Regions from separate parts of the Paenibacillus sp. OK076 genome, predicted to be linked through region 1. Evidence: riboswitches for the same ligand, from Rfam matches in the RefSeq annotation. Region 1 holds a riboswitch; the other holds the start of a gene.

The links. A riboswitch is a leader RNA that binds a small molecule or an ion and turns the genes downstream of it on or off. The one in region 1 is predicted to bind cyclic di-AMP.
Region 2: linked by a shared signal. The riboswitch ahead of BMY78_RS31720 (C40 family peptidase) and the one ahead of BMY78_RS31090 (3D domain-containing protein) in region 1 are both predicted to bind cyclic di-AMP.

Annotation. Positions count from the first base shown of each region.
Region 1 is NZ_FOCH01000009.1:50,859-56,272, reverse strand. Features, by position in the region: gene BMY78_RS31100 (HD domain-containing protein) at 201-1,481, shown strand; gene BMY78_RS31095 (TatD family hydrolase) at 1,820-2,590, shown strand; cyclic di-AMP (ydaO/yuaA leader) riboswitch at 2,832-3,085, shown strand; gene BMY78_RS31090 (3D domain-containing protein) at 3,359-4,543, shown strand; gene rnmV (ribonuclease M5) at 4,699-5,244, shown strand; gene rsmA (16S rRNA (adenine(1518)-N(6)/adenine(1519)-N(6))-dimethyltransferase RsmA) at 5,249-5,414, shown strand, end outside.
Region 2 is NZ_FOCH01000011.1:26,883-32,296, forward strand. Features, by position in the region: gene BMY78_RS31705 (YwhD family protein) at 1-246, opposite strand, end outside; gene BMY78_RS31710 (M1 family metallopeptidase) at 348-2,339, shown strand; gene BMY78_RS31715 (hypothetical protein) at 2,350-3,192, shown strand; cyclic di-AMP (ydaO/yuaA leader) riboswitch at 3,445-3,582, shown strand; gene BMY78_RS31720 (C40 family peptidase) at 3,586-4,056, shown strand; gene BMY78_RS31725 (GNAT family N-acetyltransferase) at 4,463-4,957, shown strand; gene BMY78_RS31730 (c-type cytochrome) at 5,108-5,414, shown strand, end outside.

The sequences.
Region 1 (5,414 bases):
ATAAAGGCTGTTTTTGATAAGATTACGAGTGGTAAGGGATTGGGAGCTATTTTTCGTATTTAAACATCAATGTCAGCTTTGTCGATTTGGAAAACGACAAAAATACAGTATTCGACAAGATTCGTCAAACTGTGTCGAATCCTTGGTGGTATTATACTGAAAAGCGACAAATACAAACGATATTAAAGGAGTGAACAGACATGGAACAGCGTTTAACGGAAGAAAAGGTGTTTAAAGATCCGGTACATAATTATATCCATGTGCAAGATCCGATTATATGGCAGTTGATCAACACGCCCGAATTTCAACGTTTACGCCGAATCCGTCAATTGGGAACATCATTTCTTACTTTCCATGGTGCAGAGCATAGTCGCTTCTCACATTCCTTGGGTGTCTACGAAATTACGCGTAAGATTATTTCCCAATTCGAAAGAAGTCACTATTCAGATTGGCCAAAGGAGGAAAAAACGGTAGCCCTTTGCGCAGCATTGCTCCATGATCTTGGACATGGGCCGTTCTCTCACTCAATAGAAGAAGCTTTCGATATGAATCATGAGGATTGGACTTGTCGGATCATTACAGGTGATACCGAAGTAGGGGCGATCTTAAGACGGTATGCTCCTGATTTTCCCGAGAAAGTGGCTTCTGTTATTCAAAAGACATATGAGCAACCTATTGTCGTTAATTTGGTCACCAGTCCGCTTGATGCGGACCGCATGGATTACTTGCTTCGGGATGCCTACTTTACAGGTGTAAACTATGGGACGATCGACCTTGACCGTATCCTGCGTATGCTGCGTCCATTTCACGGAAGAATTGTGGTCAAGGAGTCGGGCATGCATGCCGTGGAGGATTACTTGATGTCCAGGTACCAGATGTACTGGCAAATTTACTTTCATCCGGTTACCCGAAGTTCGGAAATTATATTGCGGCAAATATTTAAGCGGGCGAAAAGTCTCATACAGCAAGGTTTCCAATTCCGCTTCATGATCGATCCACTGTCCCAGCTATTCGCCGGCGATTTAACGGTGGATGAATACTTGCAGCTGGACGAAGCTTTGATTCAGACGGCATTTATGCAGTGGCGCAAAGAGGACGATGCTGTTCTAAGTGAGTTATGCGAACGTTTTATAGATCGCAAATTATATAAGTATGTAGAGATTGAACAGATCGACGTAAACCTGATTGAAGAGATTCGGGAAGCCTTCACTGCAGCGGGTCTTAATCCCGAGTATGATCTGGAAATTGATTTTCCAACGGATAATCCGTATGATGTGTTTCGTCCGGATGAATCGACGGACAAGCAGATTCTGCTGCTTGATCGGCAAGACAAGTTACATGAGTTGTCAGAGGTATCCGACATTGTCCGTTCAATCAGTGGTCTTCATCGCGGAAAGCATCACTTGTATTATCCGCAAAATAAGGTGGATGCGATTGTTCATGAATTACCGTCAAATATACGCCCCTATTTCTCACATTAAATGATCAGCAATACTGTTCAGGAGTCTGGTGAATAAAGCTTTCTAAAAGAGCTATTTTCCATGATACAGTAATCTGCTTTAATGGAGAGTACATGTAGATCGACATAATTTTGTAATCAGAGCAATTAGAATACAACCCGGATGGCTAAAGATAAGCAACATATAGATAAGGAAGAACTTGTTCGCTCTACATGTTGTGCTCAATGTGCTGAATGAGCTAATAGAATGAAATAAAGAAAAAAATATGACCGAATTTAGGAATATTTATGTTCTGGTTAGTTTACCGGATGGATTAAAAAGAGCTAGTCGTTAATTCGACATGAAGGGAGAAATACAGCATGATGTTGTTCGACACACATACACACCTGGATGCACCACAATTCGACGAGGACCGCGAGGAAATGATTCAGCGTGCTGTGGATGCGGGCGTTAGTCGCATGATTAACGTTGGCTTTAACCGGGAGACTATTCCATCCACGATGAAGCTGGCTGAAACCTATGATTTTATATATGCTGCGGTAGGCTGGCACCCAGTGGATGCAATCACGATGCAGGAGGGTGATCTGGAATGGATTGCGTCTTTATGCAAGCATGAAAAAGTGGTAGCTATCGGTGAAATTGGTCTAGACTATTATTGGGACACTTCACCGAAAGAGGTTCAACATCGCGTATTACGACAACAAATTGGTCTTGCCCGTGAGTTAAATATGCCGATTGTCATTCACAACCGGGATGCGCATGAGGATATTGTAAAGATTTTGCGTGAAGAGAAGGCAGGAGAAGTAGGCGGTGTTATGCATTCCTTCTCTGGCAGCTGGGAAACGGCGAAAATGTGCCTGGATTTGGGCTTCCATCTTTCCTTCGGAGGGCCAATCACGTTCAAAAATGCGAAGCAGCCTAAAGAGGTGCTTAAGAAGGTTCCGATGGACCGATTTTTCATTGAAACCGATGCTCCTTATCTAACACCTCACCCTTATCGTGGAAAACGAAATGAGACAGCGCATGTACGTCTGGTTGCAGAAGCAGCTGCGGAAATTAAAGGCATTTCGGTAGAGGAAATTGCAGCAATAACGACCAAAAATGCCATGGAACGATTTGGGATTCGTTAAAATATCGAGCAAAACGGGTGAAAAAGTGAGTTAGGCGGAGTTAATTTGCTTTTTGATCCAAATAAATCAAGAATATTACAATATTTTAACCAAATATTTAGAAAAACGTACTTGAACAACGCTTTACAACATGCATAGAAACAGGATATCATCTTTTCAGTGAATTGTTGTGCGGAAAATTGGACAGATGTTCGGGGGATGAACAAAGGGACACTTTCCGATGAAACAACATTACTTTCATGAATCAGTCTCGCTGAGTCTCCGTTAACGGAGAGCGGGGGAACCAATAGGGCTTAAACATCGGTGTTTGCAGCCGATGCGCAACATGCGCTGACCCAAAAGCAGCGTATGAATCTGCGAAGCCGTATTTGATTTCTTCTTTGGGTCTCGGGGTGAATTCAAGGGCGTCCGCCATGAGCGGATGACCGGAGATAGGGCGGCTCTCTTTCGCCCGAACCCGACAGCTAACCTCGCAAGCGGAAAAAGAGAGGCAACCTCGTGCATGAATTTCCGATATTCAGAATCATTCGGAAGCCACGAAAGAGTTCCTCTTAAACTCTTTCTTTGGCTTTTTTGTTTTTGAATAAAAGAAATACGGTCATCATACGGTAAGTATTCAGGAGGATGACATCATGTTGCGAAGATTGATTCATGGTGCAGAACCGGATTATGTTGGTCCGATCTGTGTTCTGTAGAAAATTTGGTATAGTCGCGTCAAAGACATCATGCATTACTTTAGACGGCGAGGCTATGAAGGAGGACGGAGAAGTGGGCACATTCCAACCAGAAGAGACCCATGAGTCACGATCATCCAGTAAGTCTTTCGCGTTGCGGTGGAAGCATGAGAACATGCGTCAAATGGCATTGATCGCGATTTTCTCAATTGCGCTTACAATCATGATCTTGTTAGTCGTTTACGGTCAGGCCGGGAAACAAATTTCACTGGTTATTGATGGCAAAGCTCAAGCGGTAGAGACTCGTACAGGAATGCTTCAGGAAATGCTGGAGGAGCAGTCAATCACAGTCAGCCCTCACGATCAGGTATCCATGCCCTTGAATGGGGCGATTACAGATGGAGACCGCATCGTTATTGAGCGGGCCGTTCCAGTTAAGATTACGGCAGACGGAGACACCAAGACTCTGTATACAACCGATTCATCGGTAAAAGATGCGATTAAAAAATCAGGTATTCAGATTGCAAGTGAAGACAAAGTGTATCCGGCGCTTGGAACCACTATCGAAGCGGATATGAAAATTCGTGTAGTGCGGGTAACAAAGCGTACGGTGGACGTGGAACAGCCGATTGCTTATAAAGTGATCAAAACGGCTGACCCTAGCTTGTACAAAGGCGACAATCGTGTCATTGTGAGCGGTAAAGAAGGCACGCTTGTACAGCATATTGAAAAGGTGTTCCAGGATGGAGAATTGGTCTCCAAAAAAATGGTGGGTAAATCGGTCGCAACGAATCGCGTTGATAAAGTGATTGCCGTTGGTACCAAAGCCAAACCTGTTGTGAAAGAGCCAGTGATTCAGACGGTATCAGCGCAGACTTCCACGACAAAAACAGCAACAACCACGAACTCGAAGAAAACCGCTGCCTCGGGCAGCAAAGTAATTACCGTCTCAGGCAGTTCTTTTAAATATTCTAAAGTGTTGAAAAATGTATCCATGACGGCATACTCTTCTGAAGAGCCCGGTATCGGCACAAAAACGGCATCAGGTACTCGGGTAACCGAGGGACGTACCATTGCGGTTGATCCCAAAGTCATTCCAATTGGCTGGTGGGTATATATCGAGGGCCTTGGCTTCCGTCGTGCGGAAGACACAGGTGGTGCCATTAAAGGCAACAAAATTGATGTGTATTATGATAGTGTGAAGCATGCCCTGAACTTCGGACGGAAGAAAGGCAAGACGGTATATGTGATTGGTCCGGTGAAGCCGGAAGCGAACTAAAATCGTTTTACTTTGAAATGGGAATGCTATAAAATATAAGCATGAATGATTCATGCGGAATATGCGGCGGAGGGGTCTGAATTCAGTCTCCCCCGCCGTTTGGCAGAGAAGAGGATATTCCTCTTCTTTTTGCGTTAGAAAGGAAGAAATGGAACATGATAAGAGAAGTGATCGTGGTGGAAGGTCGTGACGACACCGTAGCTATTCGACGTGCGGTTCAGGCAGATACGATCGAGACTGGTGGGTCGGCCATCAACCAGCGTATTCTAAAGCGCATTGCACTTGCCCAAGAGAGACGTGGTGTCATCGTACTGACAGACCCGGATCATGCTGGTGAACGTATTCGTAAAATCATCGCCAATAAAGTACCTGGCTGCAAGCATGCCTTCATCCCGGAGGCAGATGCTACGCGTAAAGGCGACATCGGAGTGGAGAACGCCTCACCTGAGGCCATTCGTCATGCACTGGCACGTGTACACACGTCTTATGAAGGCGCACCCAGTCTGATCGATTGGGAGGATCTGATTGCGGCGGGACTGATTGTGCACCCACAGGCTGCTGCACGTCGTATGGAGATGGGCAATCTGCTGGGCATAGGATATTGCAACGGCAAGCAGTTCCACAAGCGGTTGAGTGTATTCCAGATTACCCGGGAAGAGTTCTCCGCAGCATTATCGCAAATTGAACGTGAAGGATTGTGAGCGTATGAAGGGCATGGAAGAAACGGTAGAGATTGCAACCCCCAAACGAACCAAAGAAATTATTCAAAGACACGGATTTTCATTCAAGAAGAGCCTGGGTCAGAACTTTCTGATCGATCAAAATATATTGAACAAAATTGTAAATGCAGCTGATTTGGACGAGTCCAAGG
Region 2 (5,414 bases), on a different contig from region 1:
CCATACCAGCCATACCTGGCGCCCATTGGGTACGTCCTCACGGTTGGTCGAGAACTTGATGTTACGCTCTACCTTGCTCTTGGCATGCATCGCGCCAATATCGATCTTGGCTTCTCCGTTATCAATAATAACTGGAGACAGGTTGTTCAGATCAATGGAACCTGCACCGAAGCCTTTGTGTTTGCTCTTTGCACTAACGATATTCAAGGCAATCTGTTTTTTGCCGTTTTGCTCGTTTTGGTCCATGTTTATAGCCTCCAAGGGTTGATACAAATATTTTAACTAATAATCGCCCCAATGCAAACATATACATGCTGTAGATGCTTGTCAACGGGAGGTATTTAACGATGATTCCACGACGCGCCAAGAGCTGGCTCACCGCAATTATAGCCCTGTGTGTAGTTGCCGGGGGGATATGGCTTGGTCTGGGTTCCACACGCTCCATTCATTCTGACTTGCCTGTGCTCGCCCCGGAATCGGGCAAGCCTACGGCACCCGTCAAAACCCAAACATCTCCGGAAAGTATACAGACACCTACCGCTGAAGTGTTCAGCAACCGCGTAGTGGAATATCACATGGATGTGAAGCTGGTAGACGGGAATGTACTGCGAGGAACTCAGACGATAACCTGGACACATCCAGGTAAGAAAACCGTCAGTGAGCTTTATTTTCACATGTATCCCAATGCCTTCTCTTCTGCTGACACCACTTTTATGCAAGAATCCGGGGGAAAGCTTCGCGGTGATGTCATGCCCACGAACGGTTATGGTTCCATGCAGATCAAAGAAATGAAAACAGAGGACGGGCTTTCTCTCATGCATCGGATGCAGTATGTGCAACCGGATGATGGAAACATGAAAGATACTACTCTCATTAAGGTACGGCTGCCCAAACCCGTTAAAGGCGGTGAAAGCATCACGCTTCACACCCAATTTGAGGTCAAGCTACCGCAAATTTTTGCCCGCATGGGAACGGCAGATCATTTCGTTATGGCTGGTCAGTGGTTCCCTAAACTTAGCGTATATGAGCCAGTAGGCACACGAGGTCGAACGAACGAAGGCTGGAATCTGCATCAGTATCACGGTAATTCAGAGTTTTACGCCGATTTCGGTATCTATAGTGTGCGTATTCGGGTACCGGAAACATACAAAGTAGCTGCTACTGGATTCCCAACCCAGCAAGCGGTTGTGAAGAACGGCGAAAAAATATATCAGTTCTATGCCGATGATGTGCATGATTTTGCCTGGTCAGCCTCTCCTGATTTTGTTTATGCGGAAGAACCCTTCTCTGCTCCCAATGTGCCAGGTGTTCGAATCAAGCTGTATCTCGACCCTGCTCATGAGGATCTGAAGGAACGTTATTTCTACGCCGCCAAAGCGGCGCTATCCAACTATAGCAAGTGGTTTGGCCCTTATCCGTATTCCACATTGTCCATTGTTGTCCCGCCCAAATCGGGGAACGGCGCAGGAGGAATGGAATACCCTACCTTGGTCACCGCCTTCGGTGCGGACGATTCTACACCTGGTTACGATCTGGAACGCACGGTTGTGCATGAGATTGGGCATCAGTATTTTTACGGCATGGTTGCGAGTAATGAATTCGAAGAGGCTTGGCTGGACGAAGGATTCACCTCCTATGCAGAAGACAAAGTGATGGAACAGGAATACGGACTTATCCCGAATCTGCCTGTACAATCAGGTCTCATTACTTCTCCGGCTCCACTGACACAGAACTCCTGGAAGTTTGATTCCCAGAATCAATATGCAGCGAACGTATACACACGAGGCAAGCTTGTTTTACTCGGAATAGAACAACAGGTTGGTGCCAAAACGATGGAGCGTATTCTCTCGACCTATGTAAAGAAATACCGTTTCAAACACCCTACTTCGTCTGATTTTCAAAAGGTCGTGGAGCAAGTGACCCGTACATCCTGGACCGATTATTTTAATCAATATGTATATGGAGATGGCATGGCTGACTTTGCAGTGGAGAAGATCACCATCAATCCTATCCTGAAAGACGGTCAAACGTTGTACGAGTCGTCTGTAACAGTCCAGAAAAAAGGCAGTGAATATAAGAAGGTGCCTGTTCGAATTATGTTCGAAGACGGGAAAACCATGACGAAAGAATGGGATGGCAGCGAGGAGCGCATTACCTACAAACTGACCTATACTTCCCCTGTTTCCTGGGCTATGACTGATCCGCTGTACACCATTGTGCTGGAGAACCATCATATGAACAATTTTCTGAAAGCCGGACTGGATGAGCCAACCAAATCCCGCTGGAGCATGAGTGCAACCAAACTTATAGAAGCCATATTCGGAAGTCTGTCATGGTGAGGTGGATACAGTGAAAGCGAAAATACGTGAAGGCTGGTTTCTCGTCCGTCAGCATATGTTCATTGCAGCACTTTTATTTCTCTATCAATTAGTATGGGGATACTTTCTTTATCGAATGGTTCAGTCAGCTGTGGTCCCGCTGCTCCTGCGTTATCCTGACCCTGATGCAGGGGAACTCAGTACAATTTTATTCAAAATGGAGAGCCAACTCGGCCTGACAACGAATCCGGAGGTCCATCGCTATTTATGGATTTTAGGGGCTATGCTGCTGCTACGGATGCTGATTAGCCCCCTCATTCAGGCAGGGCTGCTCTACTCGCTCCAGCATTATAATCATTCGGAAGAGCGCATTCCATTCATTCGTGGCATCAAAAATTTGTGGAAACCGATGCTGTTGCTTTACACCATTCGTACCCTTTTGCTGCTGCTGCCTGCTTATTGGCTCGCACCAAAGCTCTATTCTATCTTTATGGAAGGTTTTCATTCCCTCCATCTGCTCTTGCCTGGTATTCCCTATGTTGCTGGTTGGATTGTATACGGGTGGGTTATCCATCATATCCTGCTCTACATGCAGTTTGGTATCTCAGCTCCTGATGGGGAAGGCGGAGCGCGTGGTACGTTTCAAGCTCTATGGATTGCACTACGCCAGGTCATCACTCTGATCGGCATCGCTGTCATGCTGGGCGGCCTTCATCTGCTGGTCTTTGGTGCCTTTACTTCAGCTTCATGGTTACTAACGGGTTTAACTGGTCTTATACTACAACAGACGTATCCACTTGCCCGGTGCTTGCTAAGCCTATGGAAAATATGCGCCCATTTCCGGTTATGGCAGTCCAATTCGATCAAGGATTAACGTGCACGGTTAAAAATGGTTACCATCTCTATGTAAAGTTGTTTTCATCAAAAGCCTTTAAACAAGCAAACCTCGACCTTTCCCCGTCAAAGGTCGAGGTTTTTTTTGCTAATTTTGTTGTTAAACGTTGCCAAAGTGATATACCTCTGTTACAATAATCGCAGTGAGTTTTTAGTAACAACTTTGTAATCTTTACCTTCATATTTGTAACTACTTAAAATTTAATCGTCATTTCTTGATTTCGCAGGTGCATAACTAGCATAGCCAAATTCCTAGCACCTGGGAAGCGGGGGAACCAGTTATGGGTGAATTGATCTTGCAACAGAGGGATCATAGGGGACCTTCAACCGAATCCTTAAGCTAACCTCGCAGGCATTGGAAGGGGTATATCTCTTGTTTAAAAAGAAATTAACCGCAGCTGTACTTAGCCTCACATTTGCATTATCGCTTGGAGCAGGCAGCGCATTCGCAGATTCAAAAATGGACCAAGTCATTGATTCAGCAATGGGAACTACATACAAAAGCGGAGGAACAACGCTTAACGGCTTTGACTGCTCTGGGTTCACAAGTTATGTATTCGACAAGCTGGGTATTGATCTGGCTCGCCAATCGAGTTCACAATTCGACATGGGTGATTCGGTATCCCGTATGGAAATGAGACCAGGTGATCTGGTATTCTTCAATACAACGGGTAAAGGGGTCTCGCACGTAGGGATCTTTGTAGGGGATGGAAAGTTTGCACACTCCTCTTCTTCCAAAGGAGTTACCATCAGCGAATTAAGTGAAAGCTACTGGGCTAACCGCTATGTTGGCGCTAAACGCATTATGAGCACGGATGCATATGAGACATTGGCCATCGACTAGGGACAAGCTGAGCAACGTCATGCTGGAACAATAAAACTACTGTAACGAAGCATAATAGAACCGTCTGGTACATTCTCCGCAGGAATGGATCCGGCGGTTTTTTTGTGCTTCGTTTCCTTCAAAGCATTCGGGATAGCGATCAAACCTAAGTTTAAGTTTTTTAGAGCTATTTTCATTGCTTCGTCCGTGCTCTTATCATGTTTTTACCCATCCTACTATAATATAAACGAAATTACCGGAACTTTTGTTTCACTTTTTTTTCTAAAACGAGGACTTGCCAAATGAACGCCTCTTTTGTAGAGTGAAAACAAGCTTAGATATGGAATGACATATGGATATAGATATAGATATGGACAAATCAAAATCATTATCGCTTGTTCACAATGAGAGGAGCGTGCAGTTTTGTATGGATGAAGCCCCTGTGACGTTTCACGTTGTGCCCATGCAAGAAGAACATGCGGAGCTCATCTGCGATTGGCAGTATGACCCGCCTTATAATATTTATAGCTGGCTGCCCTGGGAGCAAATGAAAGCACTTGAAGTAGAATTCGGCGATCCCCAGCTACGGAAGGAACAATATGCGGTGGTGCTGGGAGAGGATGAGCAGATTTGCGGTTTCGCTCAATACTTCCCGCTTGAAGGTGTCACCCGCATTGGGCTTGGCATGCACCCCGATCGATGTGGCCATGGGCAAGGGAAGGCTTTTGTCTTGGCCATTGTGCAGGAAGCCATTCGCCGGAACCCTGCAAACGAAATTGATCTGGAAGTTCTGACCTGGAATGACCGGGCCATTCGCGTCTATCTCAAAGCCGGATTTGTTACGAAGGATACATACGAACGACAGACACCGAGCGGTTTGAAACCTTTTTACTGTATGGTCTATGAAGGTCCACGCGAATAAATAGTGCATAAAATCACCCTAAAAAGTCCCCGGTTATGTGATTAGTTCAAAAAATTACCACAAAATGCTATGATGTCACTACAGGTTCCGTTATAATGATATGGATAGTTTCAAGTTAGATGATCTTTCATTCTGGAGGGGACATAAGGGATGCACAAATGGATCATGAGCGGGGTATTTTTTGCAGCGTGCGCTTTAGCTATTGTACTAATGTTTACGCTTCCAGGGAAAGAGGAAGTTGCAGAAGAAGCGAAACCGACGATGCCACAAGTTACAATGGATGCAGGACAGGCTGAGGCACTGGTCAAAGCAAACTGTATTACCTGCCACGGTGATCAGCTTCAAGGGGGTATGGGCCCTAGTCTGCAGAAGATTGGTAGCCAGGACGATGTGGAGAAGATTTATACCACGATTGTCAAAGGTAAAAGCGGCGGTATGCCTTCGTTCAAAGACAAGC